Regions from separate parts of the Streptomyces sp. NPDC005393 genome, predicted to be linked through region 2. Evidence: riboswitches for the same ligand, from Rfam matches in the RefSeq annotation. Region 2 holds a riboswitch; each other region holds the start of a gene.

Region 1 (5,798 bases), on a different contig from region 2:
CGGCAGCCCGCTGTACGAGCTCTACGCGGACGAGGACGCCCTGGCGCTGGCCGAGCGCCGCGTCCACGACCGCCTCGGCGGCGCCCGCTGGGAGGAGCTCGACGGATTACCGCTGTGGCTGCCCGAGCAGCTGCTGCACGCCGCCGAGCCCCTGGAGTCCCCGCGCGCGTACGTGGCCGACAACTCGGCCGACCACGCCCGCCGCGTATTGCGCCGCGCGGAGAACCCCGACCGGCCGGGCGAGGACACCGAGCGGCTGCTGGCGACCGCGTTCGCCCATGACATCGCCCTCGCGCCCAAGCCGCGCCGCCGCTCCGGCGGCCCCGACGCGACCTGGTGCCGCTTCTACGAGCACGCCTTCCTGCTCGCCGGCGGTGACGAGATCGTGCTGTGGGAGCTGGAGCACAATCTGACCCGCGACGGGCGGCTGGTGTGCGAGGTCTACCTCGACGAGGTCTCGGCGGAGCTGGCGGCCGACCGCCACGCCCGCGCGCTCGGCGTCGACCTCTGATCCCGTCCGCGTGCCGGACGCGCCCACGCGGACGCGCCCGTCCGCTGGACGCACCGACCCGCTGACGTACTCGCGCCCACGTACTCGCGCCCACGTACTCGCGCTGACGTACTCGCGCTGACGTACTCGCGCTGACGTACTCGCGCTGACGTACTCGCGCTGACGTACTCGCGCTGACGCCCCCGCGCCGACGCCCCCGCGCCGACGCCCCCGCGCCGACGCACCCACATGGCCGACACCGATTCGCCTGGCGGCCCGTCAGCCGGAAGCCTGGGGACGGCGGTGGACGCGACGGCCGGGCGCTCGGTGCGCGGACCAGGGATCAGGGAAAGCGAGACAAGCCGGTGCGGGTGCGAGGGATCAGGGCTCGTACGGGCGCCCGTGCGGAGCGGCGTACGGCCTGGGCCCGGCTGGCCGACACCCGTAGCCGGCCCCGCGCCCGGCTCCATATGCTCGTCGACACCAGCGCGCCCAGCGGAGGGACCGCCGGGCCCGGCGCGGCGGAGGAGGCGCCCAAGGGCCCGTCAGGCCATCGGCTGGCCCAGCTGATTCCCGGCCTGCTCCTCCTGGGCGGGATCCTCTTCGACCTGGCCGCCCCGCCCGGCTACACAGCTTCCCCCTTCTTCGCCGCCGCCCCGCTGGTCGCCGCCGCGCTCTCCCCGCTGCGGCCGACCGCCGTCACGGGGGTCCTCGCCGTCGCCGCCGCGTGTCTGCTGGCCGAGCTGCACGGCGTACCCGACCCGACCCAGGCGGCGACCGAGATCATCACGGTGGCGACCGTCACCCTGCTGGCGTTCGTCATCAACCGCGTCGTACGCCGCAGCGACCGGCGGCTCGCCTCGGCGCGCGGGGTCGCGGAGGCGGCCCAGCGCGCCGTACTGCCCGTGCCGCCCGCCCGCCTCGCCGGTCTGGATATCGCGGCGCGCTATGTGGCGGCGGAGAAGTTCGCCGCGATCGGCGGTGACCTGTACGCGGTCCAGGACACCCCGCACGGCATCCGGCTGGTCGTCGGGGACGTACGCGGCAAGGGGCTGCAGGCCGTGGAGATCGTCGCGATCCTCATCGGCGCCTTCCGGGAGGCGGCGGAGCAGGAGGCGACGTTGGAGGGGCTGGCGGGCCGGCTGGAGCGGGCGTTGCAGCGCGAGGGCGCACGCCGGGCCGATCTGGAGGTCTCCGAGGGGTTCACGACGGCCGTACTGGCGGAGATCCCGCGCGGCGAGTCGACCCTGCGCGTGATCACCCGCGGCCATCCGGCGCCACTGCTGCTGCGGGGGGACGGCAAGGTGCGCGCTCTGGAGCCGGAGGCGTCCGCGCTGCCGCTGGGGATGGGGGAACTGGGCGGCTGGCCCGACCGGGTGACGGAGCTGCGGTTCGCGGAGGGCGAGACGCTGCTGCTGTTCACGGACGGGGTGACGGAGGCCCGCGACCGGCAGGGCAAGTTCTACGACCCGAAGGAGCGGCTGCGCGGCCATACCTTCTCGGGGCCGGGGGAGCTGCTGGACGTGCTGGTGGCCGATGTCGAGCGGCATACGGGCGGCGGGACCTCGGACGACATGGCGCTGCTGGCGGTCCGCCGCGCGCCGGGGCGGACGAAGCGGACGAACGGGAACGGGAACGGGAACGGGAACGGGCGGGCGCACGAGGGCGACCACCGTCCGTAGTCGACTGGGATCGCTCCGCATAACAATTGATGCACGATCAGCGGATCAAGGTTTTTGCCAACCCTTTCCCGGGGTGTCGACTCGCCCCTATATGCCCCCTCTTGGTTCCTAAGTTCACGCCAAAGCTGCGCGGATTCTTCATAAGAGCTTGGAATCACATGGCGCCAGCTATTAACGTTCGATAACGCAGCGCGGTCGTCACAACCGTCGCCAGGGCGGCACCGTGCGCCGTCGCCGAATCCCATACGCACTGCGGCAGCACCAGCAGCACCAGCAGCACCAGCAGCACCAGCAGCACCAGCAGCACCAGCACCAGCAGCGGCACAGCACCACAGCAGCACCAAGGGAACCGGGGAACCACCACCTTGGGGTGAATCGGGTCGAACCTGACCCGTAGGAGACCTTCCTGCTCCGAACCCGTCAGCTAACCCGGTAGGCGAGTGGGAAGGAAAGGAGTGCGCCCCAGTGGCGTCCAACAGGTCTGCCCTAAACGAGGCTCCGTACCGCTCCTCCGGAGGCGGTCTCGGGACCGCCACCGCCTACGGCCCCGGCTTTGACGCCGGCGCCGGGATGGGCGCTGGGGACGGCCGCTTCGTCGCCGAGGGGATCGCCGGCCGGAACGCCGATGGGGGCGCGTCCGACGGCTCGGATCCCGGGTTCGACACCGAGCCCTGGGAGGAGTGGAACCCCACCGAGGACTCCATCGCTCCCCTGCGCGGCCGACACCGCGTCGGCAAGCAGCGGGGCGGGACCATGGCGCGCAGCAGCGCCGTCCTCGGAGTCGGCGTCATCGCGGCGGTCGGCGCCGGCGGTATGGCGAGCGCCAAGGACCGTCCGGCGGCACCCATCTCCATGCCGGATCTCGCGCACGTCGCCGACCAGGTCCAGGACCGGCTCCCGGCCGCCAAGGATCTGCCCGGCATCGGCTCATGGGTCTCGGACGACGACGGCTCCTCGACGCCCGGCACAGCCCCCCTCTCCCAGGTCGGACTGACCGCCGAGGACGAGAAGAGCGGCACCACCGACGCCGGCGAGGCGCTGCGCGCCCGCATCCTGCAGCAGGCCGAGAACCAGCAGAACGCCGCCGACGAGGACCAGCGCGTCGCCGCGGCCAAGGCCGCCGCCAACAAGGCCGCCGACGCCGCGGCGCAGCGCAAGGCCGAGGCCGCCGCGGCGAAGAAGGCCGCCGAGCAGAAGGCGAAGGAGGTCGCCGCGAAGAAGGCCGAGGCCGAGCGCCGTGCCAAAGTCGCCGCCGCCTACACCCTCCCCGTCGCCTCGTACACCCTGACCGCCGGCTTCGGCCAGGCCGGCGACCTGTGGTCCGCCGACCACACCGGCCAGGACTTCGCCGCCCCGACCGGCACCCCGGTCAAGGCGGTGCACGGTGGCACCATCACGCAGGCGGGCTGGGCCGGTTCGTACGGCTACCGCATCGTGCTCACCCTCGACGACGGCACCGAGCTCTGGTTCTGCCACCTGTCGTCCATGGTCGTCACCTCGGGCAAGGTGACGACGGGCGAGGTCATCGGCCGCGTCGGCGCCACCGGCAATGTGACCGGCCCGCACCTCCACCTCGAGGTCCGGCCCGGCGGCGGCTCGCCGATCGACCCGATGCCCTGGCTGCGCGACCACGGGCAGAACCCCTGATACTCCGGCGGCCCTGGCGCTCTCTCCCCCCTTGACGCCAGGGCCGCCGGTTCCGTATCGGCGCCGGTTCCGGAACAACATCGTTGGCGCGGACGTTGACACCATGCATGGCTGACAACAAGCAGAAGATCGGTGATCTGCCCGTCTTCCCGCTCTCCCTCGGCGGCAATGTCTTCGGCTGGACGGCCGACGAAGCCGAGTCCTTCAAGGTGCTCGACGCCTACGCGGCGGCGGGCGGCAACTTCATCGACACCGCCGACGTCTACTCGGCGTGGGCCCCCGGCAATCAGGGCGGCGAGTCCGAGACCATCCTGGGCAACTGGTTCGCCTCCCGCGGCAACCGCGCCGATATCGTCCTCGCCACCAAGGTGGGCGGCGGCTCCCCGGAGCGCCGCGGTCTGATCTCCTCCGCCATCAGGTCGGGCGTCGAGGAATCCCTGCAGCGGCTCCGCACCGACTACATCGACCTCTACTACACCCACTACGACGATCCGTCGGTGCCGGTGGAGGAGATCGCCACCACCCTGGACGAGCTGGTCCGGGAGGGCAAGGTGCGCGAGATCGCCGCCTCCAACATCAGCGCCGAGCGCCTCGAATCCCTCCTGGACTTCTCCACCAAGGAAAACCTCGCCCGCTACGTCGCCCTCCAGCCCCACTACAACCTGGTCTCGCGCGACACCTTCGAGGGCGAGACGGCCGACGTCGTCACCCGTCACGGCCTGGCGACGCTCCCGTACTACTCCCTCGCGTCCGGCTTCCTCACCGGCAAATACCGCCCGGGCACCACGGTCGACAGCCCCCGCTCGACGGGCGCCGCCCAGCACCTCGAATCCGAGCGCGGCCAAAAGGTCCTCGCCGCCCTCGACGACGTCGCCGCCAACCACGGCGCCGAACCCGCCACGGTCGCCCTCGCCTGGCTCCTGGCCCAGCCCACGGTGGCCGCCCCCATCGCCAGCGCCCGCTCGGTCTCCCAACTCCCCGCCCTCCTGGCGGCCCCCGACCTCAAGCTCACCCAGCCGGAACTGGACCTCCTGACCTCAGCCTCGGACTGACGCTCCCGCCGCCGGCGGGCGCTCCGCCGGCCCCGGCCCCGGCGGGGCCGGGGCCAAGCCCACCCGCGGCGGCGCTACGTACCGCCGCTCGCCGATCGGCGGGCCATCACCCGCGCCCGCCCTTGATCAGCCCCTCGCCGATGGCCTCGCGGTGGGCTTCAGACGGCGACGCACCTGGCGTCGGCGCGTCACCGCCTCAGACCCACCGGCTCCGCAGGCCACACCCGTACGGCACCGGGACAGCCCTAGCTTTCCCGCCGATCGGCGAGAGCCCACGATGCGAGGGCGACCCCGCCGGCGACGGCGAAGACGGACGGCCAGGCCCCGATCTTCCTCGCGAGCGGATGCGACCCGGCGAAGGCGGCCACATACAGCGCACTCAACCCGGCCGCGGTCCCATTCCCCGCCTTCTCCCGCCACCCCCGCGCGGCCACTGCCCCAGCCGCCGCCAAGGCGACCCCACCCAAGGGCCGCTTCTTGGTCCACCGAGCCACCCCATACCCACCAACCAACCCACCCGCGGCCACCACGCCCGCCGGAACTCCAGCCATGTCCGTACCTCCACTCCAAGGGTCTCCTCCACCCGACCCTACGCACGAGGCACCCCCAACGGCCCCGACTCCCCAACAGCGCGCCGCGAGCGGGGTCAGCCCATCTGTTCCCGCCGCACGGCCACGACGAAGTCCCGCCACGCACCCTGCGAGAACCCGAGCACGGGCCCGCCCGGATCCTTCGAATCCCGCACGGCGGTGGTTAGAGAGGAGAGAAAGGCGATTTCGACGCACTCGAGTCCCTGACCACCGCTGTAGGTGGACGTGAACCACGAGGCGGATGCGAGCTCGGCTATGGATGGGTTGCCGTTCGTGGCCATCACAGTTCCTTGCGTACGTTGTCGATCAGCTTGATTGACGCGCCTGGAGCGAGAGC
Region 2 (5,798 bases):
GGGACGGTCCAGGCCGGGGACACCATCGCGTACTCCGGGAACTCCGGTAACTCCACCGGCCCGCATCTGCACTTCGAGGTCCATCCGGGCGGCGGCGCGGCCATCGACCCGCTGCCGTGGCTGCGCAGCCACGGCCTCGACCCGACGTAACCACGACCCGACGTAACCACGAGCCGACGTCATACGAGCCGACGTCACACGAACGAGCGCTACAGCTTCTCGACCGGCGCGTACCGCAGCAGCAGCCGCTTCGGCTTCTCCTCACCGAAGTCGACCGTCGCCTCCGCGTTGTCCCCGGTGCCCTTCACACCGACCACGGTGCCGAGGCCGAACGAGTCGTGCGTGACCCGGTCGCCGATGGCCAGGGAGACCACCGGGCGCTCCTTCGCCCGCCGGGTCGCGAAACCGCTGGCCCCCGCCCGCGAGCGCGACGACGACAGCCCCGACGCGGTCGAGGCGACGGCGCCCATCGACGCCGACGGCGTGGCCGGCCCGGTGCGCCGCCACTGCACATACTGGTCCGGGATCTCCTCCAGGAAGCGGGACGGCGGGTTGTACGCGGGCTGTCCCCATGCGCTGCGCAAGGTCGAGCGCGTCAGATAGAGCCGCTCGCGCGCCCGGGTGATCCCGACATACGCCAGCCGCCGCTCCTCCTCCAGCTCCTTGGTCTGGCCGAGCGCCCGCATATGGGGGAAGACCCCGTCCTCCATACCGCTGACGAAGACGACCGGGAACTCCAGCCCCTTGGCCGTGTGCAGCGTCATCAGCGTGATGACGCCCGACCCCTCGGTGTCCTCGTCCGGGATCTGGTCGGAGTCGGCGACGAGCGCGACCTGCTCCAGGAAGTCCGCGAGCGTGCCGGGGTTCTCCTCGCCCCGGTCCTGCTCGAACTCCATGGCCACGGCCGCCAGCTCCTGGAGGTTCTCGATGCGGGTCTCGTCCTGCGGGTCCGTGGACGCCTGGAGCTCGGCCAGATAGCCCGTGCGCTCCAGCACCGCTTCCAGGACGGTCGCGGCGCCCGCCCCCGACTCGACGATGGTCCGCAACTCCTCCATCAGGGTGTTGAACCGCTTGACCGCGTTCGCCGAGCGGGCCGCCATGCCGTACGCCTCGTCGACCCGGCGCAGCGCCTGCGGGAAGGTGATCTTCTCGCGCAGCGACAACGCGTCGATCATCGCCTCCGCGCGCTCCCCGATGCCGCGCTTGGGCACATTCAGGATCCGGCGCAGCGGGACGGTGTCCTCGGGGTTGGCCAGCACCCGCAGATACGCGAGGACGTCGCGGACCTCCTTGCGCTCGTAGAAGCGCACCCCGCCGACGACCTTGTACGGCAGCCCGACCCGGATGAAGACTTCCTCGAAGACACGGGACTGGGCGTTGGTCCGGTAGAAGACGGCGACGTCTCCCGCCTTGGCGTCGCCCGCGTCCGTCAGCCGGTCGATCTCATCGGCGACGAACTGCGCCTCGTCGTGCTCGGTGTCAGCCACATAGCCGGTGATGGTGGCTCCGGCGCCCGCCTCGGTCCACAGGTTCTTCGGGCGGCGGTTCTCATTGCGCTCGATGACGGCGTTGGCCGCGCTCAGGATCGTCTGGGTCGAGCGGTAGTTCTGCTCCAGCAGGATCGTCCGCGCGGCCGGGTAGTCCTCCTCGAACTGGAGGATGTTACGGATCGTGGCGCCCCGGAAGGCGTAGATCGACTGGTCGGCGTCGCCCACGACGCACAGCTCGCCGGCCTCCTCACCGGTGCCCACCAGCTCGCGCACCAGGGTGTACTGCGCGTGGTTGGTGTCCTGGTACTCGTCGACGAGGACATGGCGGAAGCGGCGGCGGTAGTGCTCGGCGACGTCCGGGAACGCCTGGAGCAGATTGACCGTCGTCATGATGATGTCGTCGAAGTCGAGGGCGTTTGCCTCGCGCAGCCTCGACTGGTACATGGCGTACGCCTCGGCGAGGGTCTTCTCAAAACCGTCCGCCGCCTGCCCGGCGAAGGTCTCCTCGTCGATCAGCTCGTTCTTCAGGTTGGAGACCTTGGCACTGAAGGACTTCGGCGGGAACCGCTTGGGGTCGAGATCCAGATCCCGGCAGACGAGCGCCATCAGCCGCTTCGAGTCGGCGGCATCGTAGATCGAGAACGAGGACGTGAAGCCGAGCTTCTTCGACTCGCGGCGCAGGATGCGGACGCACGCGCTGTGGAAGGTCGACACCCACATGGCGTTGGCCCGGGGGCCGACCAGCTGCTCGACCCGCTCCTTCATCTCCCCCGCCGCCTTGTTCGTGAAGGTGATGGCGAGGATCTGCCCGGGGTGCACACCGCGCGCGCCCAGCAGATAGGCGATGCGGTGGGTGAGCACGCGGGTCTTGCCGGAACCGGCGCCCGCGACGATCAGCAGCGGCGCACCGGTGTGCTCCACGGCGGCCCGCTGCTGCTCGTTCATCCCCTCGAGCAGGGCGGACGGGTCCACGGCGGGGCGCGCCGCGCCGTCCCGGTAGTACGCCTCTCTGGGCACGGGCGCGTCGAAGCCGGTGCCGAAGAGGTGGTGCGGCACGCCCTCACCACCTGCGGGGCCGTGGTCCGCGGGACCCTCACGGTCCTCGGGCGGCGGGGGCTCCTCGTCCGAGTGCCCGAGGTCCGCCAGGAAGCTGTCATCAAAGAGGCTGCTCATCGCTCACCGAGTCTAAGCCGCCCCACCGACACCGTACGCGCGGATATCACGAACCGAGCGGCCCCGGCGGCGGATGCCCCGCCGCCGCCCCCGCCCCCGGCGCGGCCGGGGCCGGCCGACCGAGGCCGACGGAGAGGGCCCCGAGCCCCCAAGGCCCCCGGCGGCCCCCGCCTCCAGCGGCGCGGGGCCCGGCGCCGACCGCAGCCGACGCAGCGGGCTCAGCCGGTGCAAGTCGAGGGCCGGTGGAGAGGGCCGCGGCCTCGCCGCCGGGGCGCAGGGCCCGGCGCCGGCCGGGGGCGGGGCGGGCCCCGGGGCGGCCCTGGCGCCCAGTCGCCGGGTCGTTTCGGGCAATACGACCACCAGCCTTCACAAGAGCACCACGAGTTGGTTACCGTCCTCCGTCAGGCAGCCCGTACACCCGTCGGCGACCGCGTCGACACGGGCAGCCTCCGCCGAGTCCGGCCCCGTCGTGAGACGCGGCAGCCGGAGCCGGGGACCCACAACGCAACACCGGGGTGAATCGGCCCGCGCGACGGCACCATGCGTGTCAGTCGTACGAGCCGTAGGGCAACCTTCCGAACCGCCCGAACCCGACAGCTAACCCGGTAGGCGGTCCACGGAAGGAGTCGCCACCCTTGGCGTCGCACCGCAAGCCGCGGACCCGGATATCGGCCTCGCTCACCGGTCAGGGCCGCCGTACCGCTGTCGGGGTCACCACCGCCGCCCTGGCCTCCGTCACGCTCCTCTCCCAGACGGCGAACGCCGTGCCCGGCGATCACAAGCCGGCCGCCACCCAGTCGATCGAGAAGGTCAAAGAGAAGGTCGACACCCTCTACCACCAGGCGGAAACCGCCACTCAGCGCTACAACGCCGCCAAGGAGCGCGCCGACCAGCAGCGCGTCAAGGTCGACCGGCTGCTGGACAAGGTCGCCCAGCGCACCGAGAAGCTGAACGAGGCGCGGCGCACGCTCGGCAACTACGCCGCCGCCCAGTACCGCGACGGCGGCATGGCCACCAGCGCCGCGGCCCTGCTGTTCTCCAACGATCCGCAGGACATGTTCGACCAGTCCCATCTGATGGACCGGATGAGCGGCAAGCAGAAGAAGGCCGTCGACGACTTCGAGGCGCAGCGGACGAAGGCCGCCAAGGAGCGCGGTAAGGCCACCGAGAGCCTCGCCTCGCTGACCTCGTCGCAGAAGGAACTGAGGACCCAGAAGAAGTCCGTCCAGGACAAGCTGACCGAGGCCCGCCGGCTGCTGGCGAATCTGACCGCCAAGGAGAAGGCGCGGCTGGCGGCGATCGAGAAGAAGAAGGAAGCGGAGGCCCGCCGTAAGGCCGCCGTGCTGGCGGAGAAGCAGCGGAAGGCGGCGGCCGAGCGCAAGCAGCAGGAGCAGAACGACAGCTCCGGCTCCGGCTCCGGCTCGACGACCCCCTCCACGCCGTCGGCCCCCTCCGCCCCCTCGAACAGCACCAAGGCGGCCCAGGCGATCGCCTTCGCGAAGTCGCAGCTCGGCAAGCCGTACGTCTGGGGCGCGACCGGCCCCAACTCCTACGACTGCTCAGGGCTGACCCAGGCCGCCTGGAAGGCCGCCGGGGTGTCGCTGCCGCGCACGACCTGGGACCAGGTGAAGGCCGGTACGCGCGTCTCGACGTCCGACCTCCAGCCGGGCGACCTGGTCTTCTTCTATGACGACATCAGCCATGTCGGGCTCTATACAGGCGACGGGATGATGATCCACGCGCCCAAGCCGGGTGATGTGGTGAAGGAGGCTCCGATCACCGAGATGCCGATCTACGGAAGCGTACGGCCGGCGTAGTGCGCGGTGCGGCTGCCCGGGCGCCGGGCAGCCGCACCATCGGATCAGGTCGGATCAGGTCGGATCAGGTCGGATCGGATCGGCTCAGCTCGGATCGGATCGGCTCAGGTGCCGGGCTTGCGCCCGTAGACGTACACATCGTCGCCGTTCTTCAGCAGGCTCCAGTACTTCTTCGCGTCGGCCGAGCGCATGTTGACGCAGCCGTGGGAGCCGGGCGGGGACCATACGCTCCCCGCGATCGAGTGGAACGCCTCGCCGCCGTCGAAGAACTGGCTGTACGGCATGGCGACGTCATAGAGCGTCGACCAGTGGTCGATGTCCCGCCAGTAGATCTTCTTCAGCCCGGTGCGGGTCTCGTACCGGTCGCGCCCGGTGCGCACCGGCACCGGCCCGTACACCAGCCGGGAGCCGTCCTGGACCCAGCTCAGCTGCCGGGTGAGATCGACGCAGGCGATACGGCCCTTGTTCGTCGGGCACTTTCTCGCCGCGTTCGGATCGTGTAGCGCCGCCTTCTGGGTGTTGATGAGGCTCATGACGCCCCAGGTGACGGGGCCCGCGTAGCCGATGGTCGGGCTGATGCCGTGGTTGATCTGGAACTTCTGGATCGCCAGGCAGTCCGCTCGTGACTGCCGCCCGTCGACCGGGCGGCCGAGGAACTTCTCGGCCTGCTTCTGGTACGGGCCGGTGCTGGTCGTGCACGACGACGCGGCCGATGTCGGCTGTGCGGCCGTCGCGGCCTGTGCCGGACTGGCGGCGGCCATCGCGAGCGGCACCACCATGCCCATCAGCCCCAGCGCGGCCCCCGCCCGGCGCCCCCGACGGCTCTTGATTGCCCCCACTACCCCCATTGCCACTCCCTCCGAACTGTCTTGGTCTTCTTGAAGACAGCTCGCGAGTGCAAAGGGTTGCACGTGGTATCAGTCCGTTATCTGCCGCTATCTGTCGCTCAGAGGCGGACGATCAGGTCCACAGCACCGCGATGAAGATGTTCGCCGTCGTGAGGGCGCCCACCGCGCCGAAGACCTCCGGCTCCACCTTCTCCTCGTCCCGCTTCACATAGACCAGGCCCAGAATCACAATCAGCAGCGCCAGCTTCACTCCGATCTTGAGCGTGTTGAGGCTGTTGTCCTCGGCCTGGTTGAGGCCGACCAGCGCCACCCCGGTCACCAGCATGGTCAGCGCCCCGTGCAGCATCGCCGGGACCATCCGGGCCTCGCCCGACCGCATCGCCTTCATCTGCGTGAGGAAGCCCCCGAGCAGCGCGGCGATGCCGACGATGTGCAGACCGACGAACACATGAATCAGTACGTCCATGGCT
Region 3 (5,798 bases), on a different contig from region 2:
AGGTCGTGGAGGAGGAGGTCCCGGCCCGCGCCCTGATGGCCGCCTACCGGCTGCCGCACGACGGCACCCGTGAGGCCGACGCCGCCGACCTGGCGCTGACCGTCCTCGGCGGCGGGGAGTCCTCCCGGCTGCACAACCGCCTGGTGCGCCGCGACCGCACCGCCGTGGCCGCCGGATTCGGGCTGCTGCGGCTGGCGGGCGCGCCCTCGCTCGGCTGGCTGGACGTGAAGACCTCCGGCGGCGTCGAGGTGCCCGCCATCGAGTCCGCCGTCGACGAGGAGCTGGCCCGCTTCACCGAGGAGGGGCCGACCCCGCAGGAGATGGAGCGCGCCCAGGCCCAGATCGAGCGCGAATGGCTGGACCGGCTGTCCACGGTCGGCGGCCGGGCCGATGAGCTGTGCCGGTTCGCCGTGCTGTTCGGCGACCCCCAGCTGGCGCTGACCGCCGTGGAGCGGGTGCTCGACATCACCCCCGAGGAGGTGCGGGCCGTGGCCGCGGCGCGGCTGCGCCCCGACAACCGCGCCGTGCTGGTCTACGAGCCCGTGCAGGGCGCGGACGCCGCCGCCGAAGCCGACGACACCGACGCAGAAGGGGAGGCGGCCCAGTGAGCGACGCCGTCACCGCGACCATGACGTTCCACCCGCAGCCGCAGGGCGGTGCCCCGAAGCCGTGGGCCTTCCCGGCCCCCGAGCGCGGTGAGCTGGCCAACGGCCTCACCGTGCTGCGCTGCCACCGCCCCGGCCAGCAGGTCGTCGCCGTCGAGATCAATCTGGACGCCCCGCTCGACGCCGAGCCGGCCGGGCTCGACGGCGTCGCCACGATCATGGCGCGCGCCCTGTCCGAGGGCACCGACAAGCACGACGCCGAGGAGTTCGCCGCCGAGCTCGAGCGCTGCGGCGCCACCCTGGACGCACACGCCGACCACCCCGGCGTCCGCGTCTCGCTGGAGGTCCCGGTCTCCCGGCTGCCCAAGGCGCTCGGCCTGCTCGCCGACGCCCTGCGCGCCCCCGCCTTCCCCGACAGCGAGGTCGAGCGGGTGGTGCGCAACCGGCTGGACGAGATCCCGCACGAGCTGGCCAACCCCGCCCGCCGCGCCTCGATGGCCCTGGCCAAGGAGCTGTTCCCGGCCGAGTCGCGGATGTCCCGGCCGCGCCAGGGCACCCAGGAGACCATCGAGGGCATCGACGCCGCGGCCGTACGGGCCTTCTACGAGGCGCATGTCCGGCCCTCCACGGCGACCGCCGTCGTGGTCGGCGACCTCAGCGGCGTGGACCTCGAGAAGGCGCTCGCCGACACCCTCGGCACCTGGAAGGGCGGCGCTGCCGCGCCGCGCCCCGTCCCCCCGATCATCGCCGACGACACCGGCCGTGTGGTGATCGTCGACCGGCCGGGCGCGGTGCAGACGCAGCTGCTCATCGGGCGGATCGGCGCCGACCGCCACGACCGGATCTGGCCCGCGCAGGTGCTGGGCACGTACTGCCTGGGCGGCACCCTCACCTCCCGGCTCGACCGCGTGCTGCGCGAGGAGAAGGGCTACACCTACGGCGTGCGCGCCTTCGGCCAGGTGCTGCGCTCGTCGCCCCCGTCGCCCGCCGGCGGGTCCACGGGCGCCGCGATGCTGGCGATCAGCGGCTCGGTGGCCACCGAGGTCACCGGGCCCGCGCTGGAGGACCTCTGGAAGGTGCTGCGCACGCTGCAGGAGGAGGGTCTGACGGATGCCGAGCGCGATGTCGCCGTGCAGAACCTCGTCGGTGTCGCCCCGCTGAAGTACGAGACGGCGGCGGCCGTCGCGGGCACCCTCGCCGATCAGGTCGAGCAGCACCTTCCGGACGACTTCCAGGCGCAGTTGTACGCCCGCCTCGCGGAGGCCGGGACGGTGGAGGCGACCGCGGCGGTGGTGAGCGCCTTCCCCGCGGACCGGCTGGTCACGGTGCTGGTCGGGGACGCCTCGGTGATCGCGGAGCCGGTCAAGGCGCTGGGCATCGGCGAGGTGCGCGTCATCTCGGGCTGATTCGCCCGGAGTCGGCACGGCGGGCCGACGAGCCATCAGCGGAAGGACCCTGGCGTCGCATGAGACGCCAGGGTCCTCTCGTATGCCCGTTTTATAGAGAGATCGCTTGTTTGGTTTGTGGCGAGAGCAACAAAAACCCGGATCTGTTTGGTGATCGAAAGATGCCCCGTTTAGCGTCAGTCCGGCTGTTCGCCAGTTGCACGCCGCACCCGCGGCACGGACAGCCATCGCCGAGTCCCCGTACGGCGCGAGCCAGGGGAGCCGGGGACCCACATGTCCCCAGGGGTGAATCGTGCGCCTTCCCCGGCCGGGGGAGGGGCTCGTAGGAGACCTTCCTGCTCCGAACCCGTCAGCTAACCCGGTAGGCGAGAAGGAAGGAAAGGAGTGCGCCAGCCTATGGCGTCCACCAGTGCCGCCGGGAAGCACCGCCGTCCCCGCAGGGCCACCGTCCGCACCGGCGCGAACTTCGTGGGCATCACCACGGTCGCTTCGGGTGTCGTCGCCGGGATCGCCGGACCGGCCTTCGCGGCATCCGATGAGGCCCCCGCTCCCCAGGACACCGGTCTGCGCCAGGCGATCGTGATCGGCGACGGGCTCGCCGGCCACATCGAGGAGCAGGCGCAGGCCCAGGAGAACGCCGCCGCTCAGGCGGCGGCCAAGGCGCGGGCGGAAGCGGTCGCGCGCCAGGAGGCCGCCAGAAAGGCGGAGGCGGCGGCGAAGAAGGCCAAGGCGGAGCGCGAGGTCAAGGTGCGCGCCGCGCGGGAGGCCGAGCGCAAGCGTCTCAACACCTTCGTGTCGCCGGTCACGGGCTCCTACGTCTCCACCGGCTACCAGGCGTCCAGCGGGCTGTGGTCCTCCGGCAGCCACACCGGGATCGACTTCCACGCCGCGTCCGGTACCTCGGTGCACGCTGTCGGCTCCGGCGAGGTCGTCGAGGCGGGCTGGGGCGGCAGTTACGGCAACAACGTCGTCATCAAGATGAACGACGGCACCTACACCCAGTACGGCCACCTCTCGTCGATCGGCGTCTCGGTCGGCCAGAAGGTCACCCCCGGCCAGCAGATCGGCCTGTCGGGCGCCACCGGCAACGTCACCGGCCCGCATCTGCACTTCGAGGCCCGCACCAGCCCGGACTACGGCTCGGACATGGACCCCGTGGCGTACCTGCGCTCGCACGGCGTCAACGTCTGACCGTCGCCAGGACTCATCGCGAGCACTCACCGCGAAGACGTGACGCGAAGGCCCCGTCCGGCTCTTGGGTTCCAGGGACGGGGCCTTCCGCATGTCCACTGCACGGTGACCAAAAAATATCCATGAAATCCCTCCCGCCATCGGAAATTCCGGCCGCTTGGAATAGAGTCGTCAAACGCGTGCCAATCAGGTGCGTTTCGCGGGCATTAAGGCGGAGGTTCGACAATGCGGGTCCGTAAGTGAGCGGGGATACGACCGCGATCCAGGGCGGCCGGCGGATTTCGGCACACGCGGTGTGCACCGCGATCCGCGACGACATCGTCTCCGGAACCTTCGCGCCCGGCAGCCGGCTCACCGAGGAACTTCTCGCCCGGCGCTACGGCGTTTCGCGGGTGCCCGTCCGCGAGGCGCTGCGCACCCTGGAGTCCGAGGGCTTTGTGACGACCCGGCGCCACGCGGGCGCGTGCGTCGCGCAGCCCTCCGAGCGCGACGCGGCCGATCTGCTCGACATCCGCGCGCTGCTGGAGCCGCTGGGCGCCGCCCGCGCCGCCCAGCGGCGCACCGAGGCGCATCTGAAGGTGTTGCGCGGCCTGGTCCGGCTCGGCCAGGAGCGGGCCCAGCGCGGCCAGTTCAGTGAGGCGCGGTCGCTGGGCGACTGGTTCCACGAGACGCTCGCCCAGGCGTCCGGCAGCCCGAGCCTGGCCGGGCTCCTCGTCCAGCTGCGGCGCAAGACCGCGTGGGTGTACGCGGTCGATCCGGCCCGGCAGATCGTGCCGCCCCCGGCGCCGGGCGGTGCGGGGCGCCCCGATCCGAGGGTGCGGGCCGTCGAGTCCTGGGCGGAGCACGGCGCGCTGGTGGACGCTGTCGCGCGCGGTGACGCGGACCGGGCGCGGGCGCTCGCCACGGCGCATACCGAGCGCGCGCTGTCGGAATTCCGGTTGCGCCGCCCTGTTCCGGTGAGAACTTCGAAACATTCCGTAAACACGGCAAGCGGCCGGAATTAACAGCGGTCCCGTATACAGCTGAGGGGGGGAATTCTCGGCGCGCTATCGCGGCTCGGTCTTCGTCGCCGAGTCCGGCCGGAATGAGAAAAACAACAAATGGGGCCGCGGTGACCTGAATGGTCACCGCGGCCCCGTCCCTCCGAATGCGGATTCGGAGGGAATCAGACGGTCTCCGGAAGCTCCTCCAGGCCCTCCGCCACCAGCTTCGCCAGACGGTCGAGCGCGACCTCGGCGTCCTCGGCGTCGGACGCGAGAACGACCTCCTCGCCGCCCTGAGCGCCCAGGCTGAGCACGGCCAGCATGGAAGCGGCGTTGACCGGGGTGCCGTCAGCCTTGGCGATCGTGATGGGGACGCCGGCGGCGGTGGCCGCCCGGACGAAGATCGACGCAGGGCGGGCGTGCAGGCCCTCGGCCCAGCCGATGTTGATGCGGCGCTCAGCCATGGTGTTGCCCTTCAGGTGTGGCGGGTTGCTGTTGTCTAGACCAAAATCATACGGTGTCCGTATGCATCCGGGCCATGCCCGAGTGAGTCCGGGCATGCCCGGACCGGCCCGATACGGACCTTCCCCCGACACCCGCGCTCAACGCAAGGGTGTCCATCATTCGGACCCCCCTGTACCAGGCCCGTACCCTGGGCCGCATGCGGATCCCGTCGGACCACCACGCCTACCCGACCCACTGGGAAGCCGACGTGGTGCTCCGGGACGGCGGCACCGCCCAGATCCGCCCCATCACCCCCGACGACGCGCAGCGGCTGGTCAGCTTCTACGAGCACGTCTCGGACGAGTCGAAGTACTACCGCTTCTTCGCGCCCTACCCCCGCCTCTCCGACCGCGATGTGCACCGCTTCACGCACCACGACTACGTCGACCGGGTCGGCCTGGCGGCCATCGTCGGGGATGAGTTCATCGCCACCGTCCGCTACGACCGCATCGACGGCAACGGCCGGTCGGCCACGGCACCCGCCGACGAGGCCGAGGTCGCCTTTCTCGTCCAGGACGACCATCAGGGCCGCGGTGTCGCCTCCGCCCTCCTCGAACACATCGCCGCCGTCGCCCGCGAGCGCGCCATTCGCCGCTTCGCCGCCGAGGTGCTGCCCGCCAACGCCAAGATGATCAAGGTGTTCACGGATGCGGGCTACACCCAGAAGCGCAGCTTCGAGGACGGGGTCGTCCACCTCGAATTCGACCTCGAACCCACCGACCGCTCGCTGGCCGTCATGCGCGCCCGCGAGCAGCGGGCCGAGGCCCGCTCCGTCCAGCGGCTGCTCGCCCCCGGCTCCGTCGCCGTCATCGGCGCCGGCCGCGCCCCCGGCGGCGTCGGCCGCACCGTGCTGCGCAACGTCCTGGACGGCGGCTTCAAGGGCCGTACGTACGCCGTCAATCGCGCCTTCCCCGAAGGCCGCACGCTGCTCGACCCCGAGGGCGTCCCGGCCCACCGCTCGCTGCGCACTGTCGAGGAACCCGTCGACCTGGCCGTCGTCGCGGTCCCCGCGGAGCAGGTGCCCGCCGTCGTCGCCGACTGCGGGGAGCACGGCGTCCAGGGACTCGTCGTCCTCTCCGCCGGGTACGCCGAGAGCGGGCCCGAGGGCC
Region 4 (5,798 bases), on a different contig from region 2:
CGGCTGAGCCATGCGCCGACCTGGGGGTGCAGCAGCAGGCGCTCCACGCTCGAGGGGCTGTGCCGCTCGGCCCGTATCAGCAGATTCCACGCCTCACGCGGCGCGGGCAGCGGCCCGGGAATCCGCGGATGGGCCGAGGCGATCTCGGTCAACGCGCGTAACAGCAGCATGAGTCGGCTGCGCTGGCCCGCCCTGAGCTCGGCGACCGCCGCCGCGTCCCCGGTGCCGTGCGCCAGTTGGTCGAAGCAGGCCGCGGACAGCCGGTGATGGGGGACCACCGGGGAGAGGGGGGTGCTTGGCGGCTGCGGACGGGACGTGAATGCCGCACCGCCGCCATGCCGGGAATCCCTCAACAGCCCGATTTGGTATCGGCCGAGGTCGCGCGCGTCGGCGGGGACTGTACGAGGTTGAGTAAGCGCTGGATCGCGAGGGCGAACTCCTGATTGCCGTCCAGTTCCTCAAGCGTCGCTCCCGAAAGGTCCAGCAGTTCCGTCTCGACCTCGGCCGCGACTCGCTCCATCACACCGTCCCCCTCCGGACGCTACACACCGGCTCATGTGAGGCATCCCCATGGTGACCTACCCCTATTGATTGCGAAAGGGTGAACACGGCCAGTCAGCGCCTGCCTTGTCAAGATTTTCGGACACTTCAGCGCGAGGGAGAGGGCGCCTTGGATGCCGGTGTCAGGTGCCCGTTCCGGATTGGACCGCCTCGACCTCGAAGACGCCTCCGCACACCCGGAAGGACCGCGCCGGCGCCTTCATCGCCCCGAAGGAATCCGGCGGATAGGCGCGGATCTCGGCGGGGGTGCGCCGGCACGGGGTGTCGGTCATGCCCTCGTTGAGCGTATGCAGGCTCGTGGAGGCGCTGCCGCCCGGCGGCAGGGAGACCGTCGAGTGCGTGGGGCCGCGCCGGGTGGCGGGGTCGCCGATCGCGGAGCCGGCGGAGTCGAGCAGCGAGACGCCGGGGAACCCGGTGAGGGTGCAGGTCGAGGTGCCCTTGTTGGTGAGGACCAGGGGCAGATACACATTCCCGGCGCCCACATCCATCCGCCCGACCGTCAGCGTCAACTGCTCCTTGGAGCAGATCCGGCGCGCGCCGGAGGCGGCGGCGGGCGCCGACGAGGAGGCATGCGAGGGGGAGGTGTGCGCCGAGGCCGTGGGGGGCTTCGCGCTGTGCGACACGGGCCGTTCGCTCCGCGGAGTGGTGCTTACGGACGATGTGGCCGTGTCGGAGGAGGTGGTCGCGGCGGACGAGGCGGCCGCGACGGATGAGGCGGGAGGCGAGGACGCCCCGTCCCCGGTGTCGCTGCCGCAGGCCGTGGCCGTGGCCAGCGCGCCGACGAGCAGCGCGCATAAGGCCAGTGGCCGAGGCGGCCGGGACCGTGGAGTCGTCGTGCCGTTCCGTTGCACCATGAGCGACCTCCCGAGGTCAGCCATCTGCCGGGTCACCGGCCGCGAGGGCGAGTGCCCCGATGCCTCCCGTCCATTCCCCCTTCGGGTCTCCCTTCCCCGCGTCGACGGCCTTATGTCTCCCGGTACATTGATCACATTATTGAGCCACTTCCCATTCCGGATTGTTCACCGCAAACAGTCTCGATGTCTTGTCGTGACCAAATCGATGTGATTACTGTTCGGCACCCGTCGCTTTCGCTGCACGGGTCTCCTTCGCCGGAGCGCCGAGTCCCGCCGTCGGCCGAGGGGGTGTGACGACGACCTGTCACGGCGGGAGCGGGGGAACCAGGTAGGCGCCGTACCGCGATCCGCGCGGCACGGCTTGGGGTGAAGACGCACGCCGCGGTGGAAAGCACCGTGTGCGGGTGGCCGGGCAACTCCAGCCCGAACCCGACAGCTCACCTCGCAGGCGTAGGAGAGGAAGAGCTCAATGGCTGCACGCGGACGTCACCGCCGGCCCCGGCCTCGTCGCGTCTCCCGCGCCTCGCTCGCGGTCACCGCGGGCGGCGCCGGGGTCGCCCTGCCGCTCATCGGCGTCGGCCAGGCGAACGCGGCCTCCGTCGGCACCTGGGACAACGTCGCGGAGTGCGAGTCCGCCAACAACTGGAGCATCAACACCGGGAACGGCTTCTACGGTGGGCTCCAGTTCACCCAGAGCACCTGGCAGGCGTACGGCGGCACCGCTCACGCCGCACGGGCCGACCTGGCCTCCAAGGCTCAGCAGATCGCGGTCGCGGAGAAGGTGCTCGCGAGCCAGGGGCCAACCGCCTGGCCCATCTGCTCGGTGAAGGCCGGCCTGACGCGCGGCGGCCCCGCCCCGGACACCTCCCCGGGCACCCCGGGATCCGGCACCCCGGGATCCGGCGGCCAGGGATCCGGCGGCCAGGGATCCGGCACACAGACCCCGAAGGCCGCCACCGAGGCGGCCCCCAAGGCCGCCCCGAGAGCCACCACCGAGGCGGCGCCGAAGGCCACCCCCAAGGCCACGGCGAAGGCTCTTCCGCAGTCCCCCTCATACACCGTCGCCCGCGGTGACACGCTCTCCAGGATCGCCGACGCGCAGAACGTCGCGGGCGGCTGGGAGGGGCTCTACGAGACCAACCGCCGGGTCATCGGCAGCGATCCGAATCTGATCCTGCCCGGTCAGCGGCTCGCCCTCGACACCCACGCCGACGCGCCCCGCACCACCCTCACCCAGCGCCCCCAGCAGCGCGGTGACCGGGAGCAGGCGCACACGAGCACGCCGCCGAAGCGGCAGACGGACACCGCCACCCGCTCGTCCTCGTCCTCGTCCTTCACCACCCCGGTCGGCAGCACCCTGGTGGGCACCCCGTACGGCGTATCCGGCAGCAGCTGGTCGAGCGGTCATCACACCGGCACCGACTTCCCCGTCCCCGTCGGCACCCAGGTGCGGGCCGTGGGCCCGGCGGAGGTGGTCGCGGCGGGCTGGGGCGGGGCATACGGCTATCAGGTGGTGCTCCGGCACTCCGACGGCATGTACACCCAGTACGCCCATATGTCGTCGCTGTCCGTCCAGGTGGGCCAGACGGTCGCCGGCGGCCGGCAGATAGGCCGGTCCGGTTCGACCGGCAACAGCACCGGTCCGCATGTGCACTTCGAGGTGCGCACCGACCCCGACTACGGCTCGGATGTCAATCCGCTCGCCTACCTCCGGTCGAAGGGCGTCCACATCTGAGCGGCGGCTGACCGGCGTCCGCGCAGCAGCGTTTGCCGCGGTGGGGCCACCGCGGCAGACGCTCCCTCTTCCTACATCGCCAGATGTGCCTTGGCGTGGGTGACTTCCTCGATGTCGCCACCCGCCTTGCCGATCAGCCGGTGGGCCAGATTGGTCAGCGCCCTCGCTGCCGCGATCTCCTCACCGACTCTCGGCTGTGCCGGGTCGTCCGGATTCCGGTTCGCGCGGCCCTGGGCCAGCATTTCCGTGCCGTCATGCATCCTGAGCCGAACGACCGCCTCGGTCAGCGGACCGATCTCACGGAATTCCATCTGTATGTCGCATCCCACGATCGTCTCCATCGCGATCACCTCCTGCGTTACCTTCCAGGATGCGCCTCTCCCGTCTCTCCAGTCGACCGGGACAGCAACTCCACCACCTCGGCGTCTCCCGTCTGGGAGAAGTCCTCGTACCACTCCCCCACCGCCGAGAAGTCCGTGGGCCTGGACAGGCACACCACCTCGTCCGCGTCCTCGCGCAGCGACGCGGCCGCGTCCGGCGGCGCCACCGGGACGGCCAGAACCACCCGGGCCGCCCCCTGGGCCCGCGCGACCCGGCAGGCGGCGCGTGCCGTAGCGCCGGTCGCGATCCCGTCGTCCACGACGATCACCGTGCGGCCCTCGACCGCGATCCGCGACCGGCCCCGGCGGAACCGCCGCGCCTGGCGGTCCAGCTCCACCTGCTCGGTCCGTTCCACCTCCGCGAGGTCCTCCGCGTCGGCCCGGCTCATCCGGATGATCGCCTCGTGGACGACACGGACACCGCCCTCCCCGATGGCGCCGAAGCCCAGCTCCCGGTGGAAGGGGACACCGAGCTTACGGACGATGATCACATCCAGCGGCGCCTCCAGCGCCCGGGCCACCTCAAAGGCCACCGGCACCCCGCCCCGTGGCAGCCCGAGCACCACGGGTTTCTCCTCGCCCAGGGGCCGCAGCCGCCCGGCGAGGCGCCGCCCGGCGTCCACACGGTCGGTGAAGATCATCGCTCACCCCCGGCACAAGGCTCTCTGCCGAATCCATCGGGTCCCCTACGGACCCATCCGAATCAATCCGAGAATGTCCCCGTCCGCAATCAGGCGGGCCCCGGCCGGCGCTCCCGACGCGCGGATGCGGACGGCTGCGGCACCCTGGAGGTATGGAGCACGCCACCAGCCCGGGCGCATCCGGATACCCCGTCTTCGTCGAATCATTCGAATCCGACAGCCGGTACCGACGGGTGCGGCTGCGGGGCCTCGGCTGTGAGCCGCTCGAGCGGGAGGAGTTCGAACCGCGCGTCCGGCAGGCCTTCCCCGGTATCGACCTGGACGACCCGGCACAGGTCCACTGGGCCGACCGGCCGGGGCAGTGGCCGCCCTGGCATCCGGGCGAAGCATGACCGTCCTGGTCGGCACGTCGGGGTGGCAGTACAAGGACTGGCGTGGCGACCTCTACCCGGCCGGCTGCCCGCAGCGGCTGTGGCTGGAGGAATACGCCCGTGCCTTCGCCACCGTCGAGAGCAACAACGCCTTCTACCGGCTGCCCGACCGCGATCAGTTCGCCGCCTGGCGCAAGCGCACCCCCGACGACTTCGTGATGGCGCTCAAGGCCAGCCGCTATCTCACCCATATCAAGCGGCTCCGCGACCCGAGCGAGCCGGTGGCGCGGCTGATGTCCCACGCAGAGGGCCTCGGCGACCGGCTGGGCCCCGTACTCCTGCAGCTGCCGCCGACCCTGCGGGCCGACGGCGAGCTGCTGGACGCCTGTCTGCGCTGCTTCCCCTCCGAGACCCGGGTGGCCGTCGAACCGCGCCACGCCTCGTGGTGGACCGATGAGATCCGCGCGGTGCTGGAGCGCCGCGCCGCCGCGCTCTGCTGGGCGGACCGGGACTCCCGCCCGGTCACGCCGCTGTGGCGGACCGCCGAGTGGGGCTACCTCCGCTTCCACGGCGGCCGCGCCCAGCCCGCGCCGCGCTACGGCCGACAGGCGCTCGCCACCTGGGCCCGCCGCGTCGATGACACCTGGCCGGCCGACGCCGATGTCTACGCGTACTTCAACAACGACACGGGCGGGGCGGCCGTCCACGACGCGGTCGCCCTCGCCCGCTCCATCTCCCGCCTCGGCCGCCCGGTCAGCCGCACACCGTCCCTCTAGGGAATCTCACTCCTTCACCGCTCCGCCCAGCATGCCCTCGATGAACCGGCGCTGGAGGGCCACATAGACGACCACCACCGGCAGCGCGATCAGCACCGACGCCGCCGCGAGCAAGGCCGCGTCCGAGCTGTGCCGGCCCTGGAAGAAGGCGAGGCCGAGGGGGACCGTGCGGTGGGCCTCGTCGCTGACCATGACCAGGGCCATCAGGAACTCGTTCCAGGTCCACATGAAGGTGATGACGACCATGGTGGAGATCGCCGGGCGGCCCATCGGGACCAGGACGCGCCACAGCGTGGTCCAGGTGTTCGCGCCGTCGAGGCGGGCCGCCTCGATCATCGCCCGTGCGCTGCCCCGGAAGTACGTACGCATCCAGAAGACGCCGAAGGCGAGGGACTGCGCGGTCTGCGGGAGGATCAACGCCCAGTAGGTGTCGGTGAGTCCGGCGTACCGCAGATCGAAGTAGAGCGGGACAACCAGGGC

What was found. A riboswitch is a leader RNA that binds a small molecule or an ion and turns the genes downstream of it on or off. The one in region 2 is predicted to bind cyclic di-AMP.
Positions count from the first base shown of each region.
Region 1: another riboswitch for cyclic di-AMP. It lies ahead of ABZS71_RS07280 (M23 family metallopeptidase); the one in region 2 lies ahead of ABZS71_RS09605 (NlpC/P60 family protein).
Region 3: another riboswitch for cyclic di-AMP. It lies ahead of ABZS71_RS04095 (M23 family metallopeptidase); the one in region 2 lies ahead of ABZS71_RS09605 (NlpC/P60 family protein).
Region 4: another riboswitch for cyclic di-AMP. It lies ahead of ABZS71_RS05065 (transglycosylase family protein); the one in region 2 lies ahead of ABZS71_RS09605 (NlpC/P60 family protein).

Region 1 is NZ_JBEXFG010000005.1:10,543-16,340, reverse strand. Features, by position in the region: gene ABZS71_RS07295 (DUF6227 family protein) at 1-511, shown strand, start outside; gene ABZS71_RS07290 (PP2C family protein-serine/threonine phosphatase) at 856-2,172, shown strand; gene ABZS71_RS07285 (hypothetical protein) at 2,327-2,497, opposite strand; cyclic di-AMP (ydaO/yuaA leader) riboswitch at 2,490-2,626, shown strand; gene ABZS71_RS07280 (M23 family metallopeptidase) at 2,638-3,819, shown strand; gene ABZS71_RS07275 (aldo/keto reductase) at 3,927-4,871, shown strand; gene ABZS71_RS07270 (hypothetical protein) at 5,117-5,422, opposite strand; gene ABZS71_RS07265 (DUF397 domain-containing protein) at 5,518-5,742, opposite strand; gene ABZS71_RS07260 (helix-turn-helix transcriptional regulator) at 5,742-5,798, opposite strand, start outside.
Region 2 is NZ_JBEXFG010000007.1:102,858-108,655, forward strand. Features, by position in the region: gene ABZS71_RS09595 (M23 family metallopeptidase) at 1-150, shown strand, start outside; gene pcrA (DNA helicase PcrA) at 210-2,663, opposite strand; cyclic di-AMP (ydaO/yuaA leader) riboswitch at 3,129-3,291, shown strand; gene ABZS71_RS09605 (NlpC/P60 family protein) at 3,299-4,480, shown strand; gene ABZS71_RS09610 (L,D-transpeptidase) at 4,585-5,259, opposite strand; gene ABZS71_RS09615 (hypothetical protein) at 5,441-5,794, opposite strand.
Region 3 is NZ_JBEXFG010000002.1:368,842-374,639, reverse strand. Features, by position in the region: gene ABZS71_RS04105 (pitrilysin family protein) at 1-608, shown strand, start outside; gene ABZS71_RS04100 (pitrilysin family protein) at 629-2,011, shown strand; cyclic di-AMP (ydaO/yuaA leader) riboswitch at 2,230-2,393, shown strand; gene ABZS71_RS04095 (M23 family metallopeptidase) at 2,408-3,202, shown strand; gene ABZS71_RS04090 (GntR family transcriptional regulator) at 3,442-4,206, shown strand; gene ABZS71_RS04085 (HPr family phosphocarrier protein) at 4,368-4,649, opposite strand; gene ABZS71_RS04080 (GNAT family N-acetyltransferase) at 4,847-5,798, shown strand, end outside.
Region 4 is NZ_JBEXFG010000003.1:121,342-127,139, reverse strand. Features, by position in the region: gene ABZS71_RS05080 (HEXXH motif domain-containing protein) at 1-278, opposite strand, end outside; gene ABZS71_RS05075 (hypothetical protein) at 350-523, opposite strand; gene ABZS71_RS05070 (DUF4232 domain-containing protein) at 684-1,415, opposite strand; cyclic di-AMP (ydaO/yuaA leader) riboswitch at 1,703-1,879, shown strand; gene ABZS71_RS05065 (transglycosylase family protein) at 1,885-3,150, shown strand; gene ABZS71_RS05060 (DUF1876 domain-containing protein) at 3,222-3,491, opposite strand; partial or broken gene ABZS71_RS05055 (phosphoribosyltransferase family protein) at 3,545-4,171, opposite strand; gene ABZS71_RS05050 (hypothetical protein) at 4,324-4,563, shown strand; gene ABZS71_RS05045 (DUF72 domain-containing protein) at 4,560-5,318, shown strand; gene ABZS71_RS05040 (carbohydrate ABC transporter permease) at 5,325-5,798, opposite strand, start outside.